2 regions of the Massilia sp. METH4 genome follow, and region 2 is predicted to be linked to the other one. Evidence: predicted binding sites of a transcription regulator. Region 2 holds the regulator's gene; the other holds the start of a gene.

Region 1 (7,685 bases), 1.5 Mb from region 2:
GACCGGCGGGGCGTAGCAGGGGTTTCGTGAAGCCTGCTTCGCGCCTGCGCAGCGGTGACCGCTTATAAGCGGTCACTCCTTTCCGACCGCAGGGTTTGCTTCGTGGTTCGATTGCGGGCCATTGGCCCGCAGCCGAACCGGGTCTTGGTTCAGCGGATCGCGCGAACGTCGACGAAGTGGCCGGCGATACCGGCCGCGGCGGCCATGGCCGGCGACACCAGGTGCGTACGGCCACCCTGGCCCTGGCGGCCTTCGAAGTTGCGGTTCGACGTGGAGGCGCAGCGCTCGCCCGGCTCCAGCCGGTCGGCGTTCATTGCCAGGCACATCGAGCAGCCCGGTTCGCGCCACTCGAAGCCGGCGGCCTTGAAGATCGCGTCCAGCCCTTCGCGCTCGGCCTGTTCCTTGACGAGGCCCGAACCCGGCACCACCATCGCCAGCTTCACGTTCGAGGCACGCTGCTTGCCGCGCACGACGGCGGCGGCGGCGCGCAAGTCCTCGATGCGCGAATTGGTGCAGGACCCGATGAACACCTTGTCGATGCGAATATCCTCGATCGCCGTATTGGGCTTGAGGTGCATGTAGACGAGCGCCTTTTCCATCGCCTCGCGCTTGACCGTGTCCTTTTCCTGGTCCGGATCGGGCACGCGGCCGTCGACCGGCACGACCATCTCGGGCGACGTGCCCCAGGTGACCTGCGGCTTGATCTCGGCGGCATCGAGGGTGACGACCATGTCGAACTTCGCGCCCGGGTCGCTGTGCAGCGTGCGCCAGTATTCGACGGCGCGGTCCCAGTGCGGGCCCGCCGGCGAGAACGGGCGGCCTTTCACGTACTCGATCGTGGTGTCGTCCACCGCGACCATGCCTGCGCGCGCGCCGGCCTCGATCGCCATGTTACAGACCGTCATGCGGCCTTCCATCGACAGCGCGCGGATCGCCGAGCCGGCGAACTCGATTGCGTAACCCGTGCCGCCGGCGGTGCCGATTTTGCCGATGATGGCCAGCACGATGTCCTTCGCCGTCACGCCGGGCGGCAGCTCGCCGTCGACCTGCACCAGCATGGCCTTCGATTTCTTCGCCAGCAGCGTCTGCGTGGCCAGCACGTGCTCCACTTCGGAAGTGCCGATGCCGTGCGCCAGCGCGCCGAACGCGCCGTGGGTGGACGTGTGCGAGTCGCCGCACACCACCGTCATGCCCGGCAAGGTGGCGCCCTGCTCCGGCCCGATCACGTGGACGATGCCCTGGCGCTTGTCGTTCATGTTGAAGTACGTGACGCCGTACTCCTTGGTGTTGTGGTCCAGCGTTTCGACCTGCAGGCGGGACACCGGGTCCTCGATGCCGTGCGAACGGTCGGTGGTGGGCACATTGTGGTCGGCCACGGCCAGGTTGGCGGACAGGCGCCACGGCTTGCGGCCGGCGGTACGCAGGCCATCGAAGGCTTGCGGGCTGGTGACTTCGTGCACGAGGTGGCGGTCGATATACAGGATGGCGGTACCGTCTTCCTCGGTACGCACCACATGCGACTCCCAGAGTTTGTCGTAAAGCGTCTTCATAGTGCTGCTTGCTGCCTGTGTGTAGAAAGTTCCATTTTGATTATGCCACAGTTTGTGCGCTGCAAAACAAGCCGACTTTCCGCCTTTTGGGCCGCTGCCTCTTGCATTTCCCTGCTGCGCGCCTAGGGCGCCGGTGTTGCAATTTAATGCCTGAAAAATGGGGACAGACCCCATTTTTCAGGCAACATTTCCAGAAAGACCATGCTCTTGCCTGCCGAGCAGCCGATAGCCGCGATCGAACCGCCCGCGCATCTCTGGCCAATGTTGCTGAGAAAATGGGGTACGTCCCCATTTTTCCAGCAATATTTTAGTTTAGAAAGCAAAAAAGCCTGCGATTGCGGTCGCAGGCTTTTCGGGGTGACTTGCTTGGCAAACCGCTTATGCTGCCATGCGCACGCTGCTCCTGCAACCATCCATCAGGAACGATAGGCCCACGACGAGCACCAGCTCGCCTTCGGCCGAGCGCGCGGTACCGGTCACGCCTTCCACGGTCAGCGCGGTCATCGGCTTGATCACCAGGTCGGCGGTGCCATCGACGGCGCCCACGGCGAGGATGTATGGCTGCGGTGCATTGATGACGATGCCCACGCGCTCGGTGGACAGCTCGTAGCCCAGCGCATTCGCCAGCGAGCGTACCGGCAGCGGACGGCCCTGATCCTTCATCACGGGGGCGCCGCCCACCTCGTTGAAGGTTTCCGGCAGCTCCACCACGCGTTCGACGACGGCCATCGGCAGCGCCAGCAGCGCGCCGGAGGTCGATACCAGCATGGTCGGCACGATCGACAGTTCGATCGGCAGGCGGATCGCGAACTTGGTGCCCTTGCCCAGCGCGGAGTCGATGTGGATCGCGCCACGGTTCTTTTCCACGGCGGTCTTCACCACGTCCATGCCCACGCCGCGGCCGGACACCGACGACGCCACTTCCTTCGTCGAGAAGCCCGGCAGGAATACCAGCTGGTAGGACTCTTCGTCCGTCATGCTGGCGGTCGGCGAGATCAGGCCCTTTTCGCCCGCCTTGCGGCGCAGCGCGACCGGGTCCATGCCCTTGCCGTCGTCCTGCAGCACGATCATTACGCTGTTGGCTTCCTGCCACGCTTTCAGCAGGATCGTTGCCTTGGGGTTCTTGCCGGCGGCAACGCGCGCATCCGGGCCTTCCACGCCGTGGTCCAGCGCATTGCGCAGCATGTGCACGAGAGGATCGTACAGGCTGTCGACGACGACGCGGTCCACTTCCGTTTCCGCGCCCTCGATCACCAGTTCGACTTCCTTGCCCAGGTCCTTCGCCAGCTCGCGCACCAGGCGCGGGAACTTCTGGAACAGGCGGCCGACCGGCTGCATGCGGGTCGCCAGCGTGGCGCGCTGCAGTTCGGTGGAATAGCGCGAGGCGCGTTCCAGCGTTTCGGTCAGTGCCGACATCAACGTGGCCGCCTGGCCTTCGAACTTGAACTGTTGCAGGCGCTCCAGCAGCACGGCGGCCTGGTTGGCGGCCTGCACGGACTCGCCGGCCACTTCCAGGAGCGCGTCCAGCTTGACCGCGTCGATACGGATGCTTTCCTCTTTCACAGGCGCGGCATGGGCGGCCTTGTTTTCCTCGCGGCGCTCGACGCCGTCCCATTTCTTGCCGGACGCGGCGTCGGCGGAAGCGGCGGCGGGCGCCGGCGCTTCGGCAGCCGGTGCAACGGGCGCGGGAGCAGCGGCGGCGGCCACGGCAGCAGCAGCCGGCACGGCGGCCTGACGCTGGAACGTGCCCGGCGGCACTACCGCTTCGTACATCGATTCCCAGTCCAGGCCGTCGGCGGATGGCACGGGTGCAGCGACCGGCGTTGCCACAGGGGCCGGTGCCGGTGCCGGTGCCGGGGCGGGAGCAGCCTTCGCGGCCGGCTTGGCCGAGCTTTCCTTGCCACTGATGGCGTCCGTCAGGATCGCTTCCAGATCGGCCGGCATCGGGCCCAGGCTGTCCGGGGCAGCACCGTTATTCAGTTCAGCCAGCTGGTCGGCCACGAAGCCGGACGCCTGCAGCGCCGCCTCGATCGACAGCGGCGTGACCGGCGCGGCGCCGGTGCGCAGCGCGTCGAACAGGTTTTCCGTCAGGTGGCAGGCGGAAACGAGCGCGCCCAGGTTCATGAAGCCCGCGCCACCCTTGATGGTGTGGAACGAACGGAACACGGCGTTCAGCGTTTCCTTGTTGTCGGGGTCGCGTTCGAGGCGCAGCAGGTGCTCCTCGACATTGACCGCCAGGTCCATCGCCTCGACGACGAACTCCTTGAGCATATCGTCCATCAGAACCCCAGATCGGCAAGCAGATCGTCCACACTGTCCTGGTTCAGCGCCACCGACGGGGCCGAGGGGCCGCTCATCAGCTCGACTTCCAGGGCCTCTTTCTGCGCGATCTTCTCGCGCTTGTCAGCCGGGGCGTTGTCCTTCAACAGCTGCGCCAGTTCCTGCTCGACCGTCTTGGTGATCACGACCACCTTCTTGATCAGCTGGCCGGTGATATCCTGGAAGTCCTGTGCCATCATGATTTCCAGCAGGCGCGCCTTCTCGGCTTCCGTGGCTTCGGACACCGCCTGCGCGAACGCGCGCGAGTCGCCGGCCAGCGTCTTGAATTCTTCGATGCTGAGCTTGCCCGCGAACAGCGCGGCCCAGCGGTCTTCCATTTCCTTGGACTTCTTCGACAGCACGTCCTGTGCCGGCATGCCATCGTCCAGCGTGTTCAACACCTTGTTGGCAGCCTGCTCGGTCAGCGAGGCCACGTATTCCAGGCGGTCCTGCGCGTCGACGATCTGCGACGACGCTTCGGTCAGCGCCTTGTCGTAACCCAGTTCGCGCAGCGAGTCGTGCAACAGGCGCACGATGCCGCCCAGGCGTTCGAACATCGTGCCATCGTGCTGGCCTTCCTCGGCGGCCGGCGCGTGGGCCGGCTGGACGGCCGCGGGCGCGGCGGCGGGTGCCGCGGGCTCGCTTCGGGTCGAGGCGATTTCGTCGAACAGACTTTCCAGGTCGTCTTCAGCTGCGGCGGCGGCCGGCGCGGGCGCCGGGGCCGGTGCCGGGGTGGCGTTGGCACGCTGCGCGGACACTTCCTCGAATAATGCGTCGAAATCATCAGCGGCGTCGGTCATTTCCCTGCTTCTCCATATCAAAAAATGCTTTCGTATCAACTGCCTATCTGTCGGTCATGATGACGTCCGGCAATATTAACGCACTTCCGCGAGTGTAGCAGGGGGTCGTCCGCTTGTTCAATCTCGGTTGGGGCAATCCTGTGCGGCAACAGCAAAAGCGGCGCTTTCTGTTGTATTTGGGTCGCCGCGTGCGAGCACATGTTTGTCTTGTACAAACATGGCCTGGGAGACAAGCTTGCGCCAAGCTCATCTCTCTATTGAGGAAGATCAAGTCTTTACAACCAGACAAGAGCGCGATTCGGGACTACAATGTGAGAGCGCATGCATTCTTGGGAGCGGGTATGTACCGGAAAATTCTGATTACTACAGACGGGTCCGCCGTGTCCCGCATGACTGCCTGCGCCGGCGTCTCGTTCGCCCAGCAGCTCGGCGCCGAAGTACTCGCATTGTTTGTCGCGCCTGAATATCAGTACCCCATCTACGTCGAGATCATTCCGCCCAGCTATCCCAGCGAGGAGGAATACCGCGCCGCGATGAGCCGGGCCGGCAGCGACCACGTGCAGTCGATCGTGACCTCGTGCGACAAGAAAGGCGTGCGCTGCGAAAGCATGACCGCCTTTTCCGAGAGCGCTGCGCTAAAGATCGTCGAGATCGCCGAACAGAAAGGTTGCGACCTGATCTTCATCGGCTCCCACGGCCGCAGCGGTTGGGGGCAATTATTGCTGGGCAGTGTTACCAACAAGGTACTCTCGCACTCGAAGATCCCGGTGCTCGTGCACCGCCTGCTGAAAGAACCCCTGCCGGATTGATGTTGCACTTGCACTTCAAGCTGCCCGATGGCGCCGATACGAAAAGGGCCATCGGAACGATTGGCAACACCGGAGTGTCACCGAACCACCCATGATCAGAATAGTCATCGCAGACGACCACACCATCATGCGCGAGGGCCTCAAGCGCATCCTCGACGGCGCCCCCGACATCGACATTGTCGGCGAGGCCGTCGATGGCTTTGAAGTATTGCGTCACGTGCGCCAGGGCGGCTTCGACCTGCTGCTGCTCGATTTGTCGATGCCTGGCCGCAGCGGCGTGGACCTGATTCGGCAGATTCGCAGCGAAGCGCCGAAATTGAATGTCCTGATCCTCACGATGCACGAAGAGGAACAGTATGCCGTACGCGCGATCCGCGCCGGCGCGCAGGGCTACCTCACGAAGGAAAGCGCCGGCACGCAACTCGTGGGCGCCATCCGCAAGGTCGCTTCCGGCCGGCCCTATATCAGCACCGAAGTGGCCGAACAGTTGGCGCTCAATATCATGATGCCCAACGAAAGCCTGTTGCATAAGCAGTTATCCGACCGCGAATTCGAGGTTTTCTCCTTGCTCGTATCCGGCAAGTCGATTACCGAGATCGCCAATAGCCTGCACCTGTCGGTAAAAACCGTCAGTACACATAAAACGCGAATCATGCAGAAAATGGGAATGAGCTCGCTGTCGGAAATGGTCCAATACGCAGTTGCGCACAAGCTACTGTCGCCGTTCAAATCCTGACCTGCCGCGGCCGGCACGGCACCCCACCCTCTCCACTCTGAAGAACGATATCTGCCGGTAGGAGTATTCCTACAGGTTGACGCTAGCTCCTACGAGCATATTCAGCGCATACCGATATCCATCCCCCACCCCGGTTGGCATACTGAAACCATTCCAAGCGAGTTGCTGCGTAGTTGCCCCATACCCACCACGGCGAGCAGCGATTGCAAACAATAACCGGTAGTTCAAAAAACCGGGCTTGGGTCCAGACTAGTTCCAAAGTAGTTTCGAAAGTCGTTTCGAGCAAAAACGATTTAAATCCGAACACACATGACCTGAAACCAGGAGATAAGCATGCTCCCCACGCAAATGTCCGAAGCCCGAGCCGCAGCCCAGGCCGCACCATCGCCCGCCATGGAGGCGGGCCGCCAGCGCCAGGGCCGCCTCTGGTCGAACCTGAAGGAAGTCTGCGACCTCCTGCATATCCCGGCGGCCTGCTCCGTCAACGCCGAAGAACTGTTGTTCCAGCACGTCCAGTTCAAGACCGGCCAGCGCATCCACACGATCGGCCAGCCATTCGATACGCTGTACATCGTCAATTCCGGCTTCCTGAAAACCGTCCTCATCGACGAGTTCGGCAACGAACAGGTGCTGAGCTTCCCGATGAAGGGCGACATGCTGGGCGTCGATGGCATCCACAGCCGCCATTACTCGTCCGAAGCCGTGGCCCTGTCCGATTGCGACCTGATCCTGCTGCCGTTCAAGAAGCTGACCGCGCTGGGCCGTGTGCACGTGGAACTGGAACACATGATGTATGGCGTGATGAGCCGCGAACTGGTGCGCGAACAGGCAATGATCGGCATGCTGGGTGCGCTGAGCGCCGAAGCCCGTGTTGCACGTTTCCTCGTCTCGCTGGCCGACCGCTTCGCGCAGATGGGCTATTCGAGCAAGTTGTTCAATCTGCGCATGACGCGCCATGAAATCGGCAGCTACCTGGGCCTGACCCTGGAAACCGTGAGCCGCACCTTGTCCGCCTTCAATGAAATCGGCCTGATCACGGTCGACCAGCGCACGATCGGCATCAAGGATCCGGATGCGCTGAAAACGCTGCGCCGCCTGCCGCCTTCCCGCTCGCGCAGCAAGTCGCCGTCGCGTAACAAGGCGGCCACCGCCGAAGCCGCGCCCACGCCGCCTGTGCAACTCGTGGCCGCCGTTTGATCGCACTGCCGACTGACGCGCCGCGATAGCGAATGCGGCGCGCCGGCACCTTCTCTTACCCAGCTTGGGCCCGCTTCGGCGGGCCTTTTTTTCGTGGCGGCCGCGCATGGCGATTTCTGCATGGGTTCGCCAAAAAACACTTGCATTTCCGGCAGGGGTGACCAATAATGCAAATGCGAATCATTCTTATTTAAGGCCAAATGACCATGCAGACCCAAGCCAACCAAACCAAGCCGGCGCCTGCTCCCCGGCAGCCCGCTCCCGTTCGCCGGCT
Region 2 (7,685 bases):
AGCGGGCCTTGCGGCCGCGCGTGCTGGCCTATTGCGCCGCCCTGGCAATCGTTTGCGTCGCGGTCGGCTTCGCATTGGCCACCCGCACGCCGTTGAAGATGGACGTGATTCGCGACCGCGGTTCGATGGGCCGCGAAGTGGACGGCGGCGCCATCGAGAACGTGTACCGGCTGCAGATCATGAACACTTCCGAGCAGCCGCACCGCTACCGCATCGCTGCCGCCGGCATGCCCGGACTGGCGCTGGCGACGAGCGACATGGTCGACCTGGCCGGCACCGAGACGCGCGCCGTGCCGGTGCGCGTGCAGGCTCCCCATGGCGCCGGCAAGACCGGTTCCAATGACATCACATTTACTCTGACGGCGCTGGACGATCCGGCGCTCGCGGTGGAAGAGCGCGCGGTATTCATCGTGCCGCGTTGAGGAGAAGAACATGCAAACGATGACGTTGAGCGCCACCCCGTGGTACCGCGAACGGTGGCCCTGGCTGCTGATGGCCGGCCCGGCCACGGTGCTGGTCGCCGGCTGCTACACCGGCTGGCTGGCTTTCGCCCAGCAGGATGCGCTGGTCGTCGGCGATTATTACAAGAAGGGCAAGGCGATCAACCAGGACCTGCGGCGCGATCGCGCCGCCGCCGCCCTGGAAGCGCGGGTCACACTGCGCTACGACGCCGCCCACGGTGTGCTGAAGGGCCGCCTGTCGGCGATGGAGCCGGTGCGCGGCGCCTTGCAGGTGCACCTGGCGCATGCCACCCAGCCGGCGAAGGACCTGCGCCTGCTGGTGCGGCCGGATGCCGCCGGCAACTTCGCCGTGCCGTTGCCGGCGCTCGAGCGCAGCCGGTGGACCGTGCTGGTGGAGGATGAGAAGCGGAGCTGGCGGCTGGAGGGGCAGTGGCTGTGGCCCGTGGAAGGCGAGCTGTCGATCGCGTCGAAGTGATCCGGCTGCGCTGGTGCCGCCGCTGGGGTCGGACACCGGTTGCCTCCACCGAAAACCGGAGTCTGACACTATTTTCCTGCGAAAAATAGTGTCAGACACCAAGGCATGCGCGGGCACTCATCAGGCGCAGGTTTCGGTCCCCGCCGTAATCGCCTTCAACCGCGGCAGGTCGAGCACCTCGATTTCCCGGTTCGACACTTTCAGCAAACCCTGCTTCTTGAACTTGTTGAGCAGCCGGCTGATGCTTTCGATCGTCAGCCCCAGGTAGTTGCCGATATCCTCGCGCGACATGCGCAACTGGAACGCGGTACTCGAATAGCCGCGCGCCTCGTAGCGCGAGGCCAGGTTGACGAGGAAGGCGGCGAAGCGCTGCGTGGCCTGCATATTGCCGAGCAAGAGCATCACGCTTTGCTCACGCGTGATTTCCTGGCTCATCATGCGGTGGAAGTGGCGCAGCAGGGTGGGCATGTCGACCAGCAAGTGTTCCAAGCTGACAAATGGAATCTCGCACACCTCGCTGTCTTCCAGCGCCATCGCGCTGCAATAATGCTTGTCGGTGCTGATCGCGTCCATGCCCAGCAGTTCGCCGCCCATCTGGAAGCCCGTTACCTGTTCCTCGCCGTTGGCATTGATCTGGTACGTCTTGAAATGGCCGAGCCGGATCGCGTACAGGCTCGTGAACGGGTCGCCGATGCGGAACAGGTTCTCGCCCTTTTGCACCTTGCGGCGGCGGCCGATGATCTTGTCCAGCTTGTCCATATCGCCCATGTCCAGGCCCATCGGCAGGCACAGCTGGTGCATGCTGCACGTCGAGCAGCGCGCCTTCAGGTTCTCGATGGTCACGCCGGGCAGTGTCAAGGAAGGGAGCTCGTGCATCATCGTCATGGTCCGGTTATGGTTGACCGCCAGTGTACCGGCTATGCGCGGGATCGACAAAAACTTGCATGTAGCGTGCCCTTCCGCACAGTTTGCAATTCATCGGGCGGCGCATAGTATCCCCATAAAAGCAAAGCAGGGGGGAGACGTGCGCCCGCTCGGTATCAAGGCGAAAGTCGCACTGGCCACGACCATCACGTCCATCTTGATGATCGCGCTGGTCACCGTGCTGCAGGCCCAGCGCATGCAGCACGACTTCACGCGCGTGCTGTTCGCCCAGCAGGACGCGCTGATCGCACGCACCGCCCTCGAGCTGGATGAGAAGATGGTGCTGCTGCGCGACATCGTGGCCGAGTCGGCGCGCTGGCAGCCGCGTGACATCTGCAATGATCCGCCGGCCCTGCGCGCGTACTACGATTACCGGGCCGTGCTGCGCCTGTTCGACGATGTCCTGGTCGTCAGCCCGGCCGGCGCGATCGTGGCCGACATTCCCGCGCTGCCTGGCCGCCCCGGCATCAGCGTGGCCGACCGCGCGTATTTCCAGCGCGTGCTGCGGGAGAAGAGCCCGCTGATCGCCGAACCGGTCATCGGCAAGTCGGTGGGCCAGCCGATCGTGCAGATGGTCGCGCCCGTGCTCAGCGAGGAAGGCGAGGTGGCCTGCGTGCTGATCGGCGTGCTGCGGCTGTACCGCGACAACCTGCTGGGCCACCTGCGCACCGCCAAGGTGGGGCGCACCGGCTATTACTTCATCGTCACCGGCTATGAGCCGTCGCTATACGTGGTACACCCGGATCCGGCCCGGCTGATGAAGCCGCGTAACCCCGGCGGCTACCCATCCACGCTGATGGCGATCCGCCAGCGCTTCGAAGGCACCACCGTCAGTACCGATGGCCAGGGCCGGCGCGCCCTGCTCAGCTACAAGCACCTGAAGACGGTACCTTGGATCCTGATTGCGAACCTGCCGGCGGAGGAAGCATTCGAACCCTTCGAGGACCTGCTGTCGCGGCTGGCCCTGTGGGGGACGCTGGCTTCCCTCGTCACCGCCGGCGTCATCACCTGGATCACGCTGCGGCTCATGTCCCCGCTGGTCCGGCTGCGTAACGCGATCCATGGCCTGCGCGGCGAACCGCATCATTTTGCCGCACTACCGGTCACGTCGCGCGACGAGATCGGCGAGCTGACGGCCGCCTTCAACGAACTGATGCGCGAGCGCTCGGTGGCGGACGCCCATGCGCGCGAGCTGATGGATGAGCTGGAAAAGCGCGCGGCCGAGCTGGAACGGGCGCGCGACCGGGCCGAGGCGGCCAACCGCGCCAAGAGCGACTTCGTGGCCAATATGAGCCACGAGATCCGCACGCCGATGAACGCCGTGCTGGGCATGGCGCAGCTGCTGCAGAACAGCGACCTCAGCCCCCAGCAGCGCAAGTACCTGCACATGATCCGCACGGCCGGCGATTCGCTGCTGGGCATCCTGAACGACGTGCTGGACTTTTCCAAGATCGAGGCGCAGCGGATGGAATTGTCGCCGGTCGAGTTCGACCTCGATGAATCGATGAGCACCCTGGGTACGACGATGGCGATGAATGCCGGCGAGAAGGAACTGGAACTGGCCATCGTCGTCGACCCCGAGGTGCCCCGGCTGCTGCACGGCGATGCGCTGCGCCTGCAGCAGGTGCTGGTGAACCTGGCCGGCAATGCGATCAAGTTCACCGAGCAGGGCGAAGTCGTGGTCGAGGTGGGCCTTGAGCGCATGGGCGAGGAAGGGTCCGGCGCCGTGCTGCGCTTCGAGGTGCGCGATACCGGCATGGGCATGAATCCCGAGCAGCTGTCGCACCTGTTCCAGGCCTTCACGCAGGCCGACGAGAGCATCACGCGCCGCTTCGGCGGCACGGGCCTGGGACTGGCGATCTCGCGCCGCCTGGTCGAACTGATGGGCGGCGAGATCCGCGTCGAGAGCGAACCGGGCAAGGGCAGCCGGTTCTGGTTCACGCTGCCGTTCGGTGTGCTGCCGCGGCTGGAAGCGCCGCGCAAGCCGGCGGCCGGCCACCTTTCCGTGCTGGTGGCGGACGACAACGCCACCAGTCGCGACCTGATCGGCCGCCTGATCCGCGCCTGGGGCTGGGAGGCCGAGCTCGTCGATTCGGGCAGCGCCGCGCTGGCGATGTACACGTTCCGCACGCGCACCGGCAACCAGTACGACGTGGTGCTGGCGGACTGGCACATGTCGGGTCCGGACGGACATTCGCCAGCCATGGCGATCCGCCGCGTGTCGAACGGGAACCGGCAGCCGATCGTGGTGATGATCAATGCCTTCGCGCGCGAACGGCTCGAGGAAATCTCGCGGAGCGCGCATGCCGATGCGGTGCTGGTCAAGCCCATCACCAGTTCCACGCTGTTCGACGCGCTGCACCAGGCGCTGGTAGTGAAGGCGGGCGGCAGCGAGCTGGTGGCCGCGATCGACACCTGTGCCGGCCGCCTGCAGGGCGTACATTTCCTGCTGGTGGAGGACAACCCGCTGAACCAGGCGGTGGCGCGCGGCATCCTCGAACATGCGGGGGCCACGCTGGACGTGGCGGGCGACGGCCAGCAGGCGCTCGACGTGCTGCGCGCCGATGCACAGCGCTACGATATCGTGCTGATGGACATGCAGATGCCGGTGCTGGACGGTTTCTCGGCCACGGCCGCGATCCGCACGGACCTGAAGCTGGCCCTGCCCGTGATCGCGATGACGGCCGGTGTGCTGTCTTCCGAGCGCGAGCGCTGCGTGGCCGCCGGCATCACGGATTTCATCGCCAAGCCCGTGGTGGTCGACGAGATGATGACGGTGATCGAACGGCATCTGCCGGCACGGCGCCGGCTACCCGAACCTGAACGGCAGGCGCTCCCCGCGGCGCAGAGCGACGAACCCGTGTTCAGCATGGACAGCCTGGCCCGCGTGATGGGCCGCGATCCGAAGGGCAGGGCGCTGATGCGCAAGATGGTGGAAGGTGCGCTGGAAGGCGGCATGGCCCCGGCAGACGAAGCGGAGCGCGCGCTCGCGGCCGGCGACGTGCACGCGGCGGCCCGGACCTTCCACGCGCTGCGCGGCGCCATCGGCGTGCTGGGTGCGAAGCGCCTGACGAAGGCCACGATGGATGCCGAGATGGCGATCGCGGAACTGCCCGCCAGCCAGCTGGGCCCGCACTTCGCCGCCGTGCGGCATGAACTTGCCCTGGTGCTCGAAGCGGGCCGCGCCTGGCTGGCCCAGGGCCAGGGCGAGCCCTGAGCCCTGCCGCGGAAACATTTCCTCGAACCGGGGTCAGACCCCGATCTGGAGAAACATTTCCTGAAACCGGGGTATGACCCCGGTTTCGGGAAACATTTTTGCGGGGTCAGGTGTTGTTGCGCTCGCGATGGTTGATCATGGCGCCGGCGGCCAGGCCCACGGCGAAGGCCGCATACACCAGCGCCAGCGACCCTTTCGACACGCGCTCCTCGTAGCCGGGCTTCAGGCGCTGCGGCGTGAGCTTGTAGTCGACGAAGCAGGCCATGGCGGCCGTGCCGAGCGAGGCCACCAAGGTCGGCGCCACGCTGCGCTTGTCCAGCACCTTGCCGGCCACCTGTTCGAAGATGCTGGCCCAGAAGTGCGCGCTGGCGTGGTGGATCGCATAGCCCACCAGCGTGTATTTCCAGGTGGGGGCGTCGCGCCGGAACGCCTTGTCGCCCCACAGCCAGTGGCTGATCGCGTTCGCGCCCGCGAACATGCTGCCTGCTTCCTGCTTCGAGCGCAGCGCCAGCGCGCCCGTCGACGTGAGGCTGGCCAGCGTACCCGGCAACATGCCCTTGATGATCACCTGCTTCCAGTTATCCATGCATCCTCCGGTTTTTTGCGAAATTGGCTTTTTCCCTATACTGGGCCCTCCCGAACGACGAGGACCCTTCGATGCTGATCCTGCTCACCGGTTCGACCGGCTTTCTCGGTTCCCGCCTGTTGCCCCTGCTGCGCGCCAGGGGCCACCGCGTGCTGTGCGCGGGGCGCAGGCAACAACCCGGCTGCGACTTCGTGGCAGCCGATTTTGCCCACGATAGCGAAAAATCGCAGTGGGTGGCGCGCCTGTCCGGCGTGGACGTGGTGATCAACACCGTGGGCATCATCCGCGAGACGCCCGGCCAGACGTTCGCACGATTGCATACGGAAACTCCGCGCGCCCTGTTCGCCGCCTGCGTGGATGCCCGCGTGCGCCTGGTGATCCAGGTCTCGGCGCTGGGTGCCGACGAAGCGGCAACGACCCGCTACCACCTGTCCAAGAAGGCGGCGGACGATTTCCTGGCCGCGTTGCCGGTCCGCTCCCGCATCGTGCAACCTTCGCTGATCTACGGCCCCGAGGGCGCCAGCGCGCGCATGTTCCGCATGCTGGCCACGATGCCGTTCGCGGTGAAGTTCGGCAGCGAGCCGCAGCCGGTGCAGCCGGTGTACGTGGAAGACGTGTGCCAGGCGATCCTGGCGCTGCTCGATGAAAAGCACGGGCCGAAAACCGAGCGCGTACCGCTGGTGGGCCCGGCGCCGCTGCCTTTCATGGGTTACGTTGCCGCCCTGCGCCGCGCGCTCGGGCTCGGCCGGCTGCGCGTGCTGCGCCTGCCGTCGAGCGTCGCGCGCTTTGCGGCCCGGCTCGGCGGCTTCGTGCCGGGCAGCCCGCTCACGCCGGACACCCTGAGCATGCTCACGCGCGGCAACACGGGCAACCCGTCGGCCACGACCCGCCTGCTGGGCCACCCGCCGCGCGCTGTGGACAAGTTCATCACTCATCCACAGGCCGAGCGCCGCGAAGCGCAGCTGGACTGGCTGTTGCCGATGCTGCGCATCAGCCTGGCAATCGTGTGGATCTGGACAGCCTATGTCTCCGCCTTCGCGTGGCCGGTGGAAGACAGCTACCGGCTGCTCGAACGCAGCGGCATCCCGGCCATGCTGGCGCCGCTGATGCTGTACGGCGCGAGCGCCCTCGACCTGGCGTTCGGCATTGGGACGCTGGCGCTGCCGCCGCGCTGGCGCAGGCCGCTGTGGCTGGCGCAGATCGCGCTGATCGGCTTCTACACCGTGGTGATCGCGCTGCGCCTGCCGGAATTCCTCTGGCATCCGTACGGCCCGCTCAGCAAGAACCTGCCGATGCTGGCCGCCATCTGGCTGCTCTACGAACTGGAAAAGGGGCAACAATAATGGAATACTTCATCGTCAAGTGGCTGCACATCCTCAGCGCGACCTTCCTGTTCGGTACCGGCATCGGTTCGGCGTGGTACCTGCTGTTCGCCGTCATCAGCCGCAACGTGGCGGCCATCGCCGTCGTGTCGCGCATCGTCGTCATCGCCGATTGGCTGTTCACGGCCACGACGATGATCGTGCAGCCGCTCACCGGCTTCTACCTGATCCATATCGCCGGCTATCCGCTGCACAGCAAGTGGATCGTCTGGTCCGTGGTGCTATTCGTGATCGCGGCACTCTGCTGGTTCCCCGTGGTGTGGCTGCAGATGCGGCTGCGCGACCTGTCGGCCGCCGCGGTGGCGGAGAACACGCCGCTGCCGCCGCAGTTCTGGCGCTACTTCAAGTTCTGGGTGGTGCTGGGCATTCCCGCCTTCTTCGCCTTCCTGGCCGTGTTCTGGCTGATGGTCGCCAAGCCGATGTAACGGCCGCCGAACCATTCGAAAATTTCGATAATAGAAAGGTAATCTTTCCGTTTTTGTTTTCTCCCTGGTTTGTTCATACTTCATTCCATCGACGCAGCGCAAACAAAACAACGCGGCGTCAACCATTCGAAAATATCGACAAACCTCAAGGAGAACTGACATGCCAATCGCCAAAGCCCAACCCGGTAAAACCCTGCTGAACGGCGCCGACCACA

Evidence for each region. The regulator FNR, encoded in region 2, switches genes on or off when oxygen is low (the NO sensors DNR and NnrR bind a similar motif). The targets are predictions, from matches to a motif close to TTGATNNNNATCAA.
Region 1: the regulator FNR is predicted to act here: its motif matches at 4,927-4,940, upstream of V6Z91_RS01010 (universal stress protein).

What each region holds. Positions count from the first base shown of each region.
Region 1 is NZ_CP146614.1:205,678-213,362, forward strand. Features, by position in the region: gene leuC (3-isopropylmalate dehydratase large subunit) at 150-1,550, opposite strand; gene V6Z91_RS01000 (chemotaxis protein CheA) at 1,929-3,830, opposite strand; gene V6Z91_RS01005 (protein phosphatase CheZ) at 3,830-4,669, opposite strand; gene V6Z91_RS01010 (universal stress protein) at 5,011-5,478, shown strand; gene V6Z91_RS01015 (response regulator transcription factor) at 5,570-6,214, shown strand; gene V6Z91_RS01020 (helix-turn-helix domain-containing protein) at 6,608-7,411, shown strand; gene hemP (hemin uptake protein HemP) at 7,618-7,685, shown strand, end outside.
Region 2 is NZ_CP146614.1:1,707,781-1,715,465, forward strand. Features, by position in the region: gene ccoG (cytochrome c oxidase accessory protein CcoG) at 1-422, shown strand, start outside; gene V6Z91_RS07610 (FixH family protein) at 433-936, shown strand; gene fnr (fumarate/nitrate reduction transcriptional regulator Fnr) at 1,057-1,815, opposite strand; gene V6Z91_RS07620 (response regulator) at 1,961-5,077, shown strand; gene V6Z91_RS07625 (hypothetical protein) at 5,184-5,663, opposite strand; gene V6Z91_RS07630 (SDR family oxidoreductase) at 5,735-7,006, shown strand; gene V6Z91_RS07635 (DUF2269 domain-containing protein) at 7,006-7,470, shown strand; gene V6Z91_RS07640 (hydrolase) at 7,631-7,685, shown strand, end outside.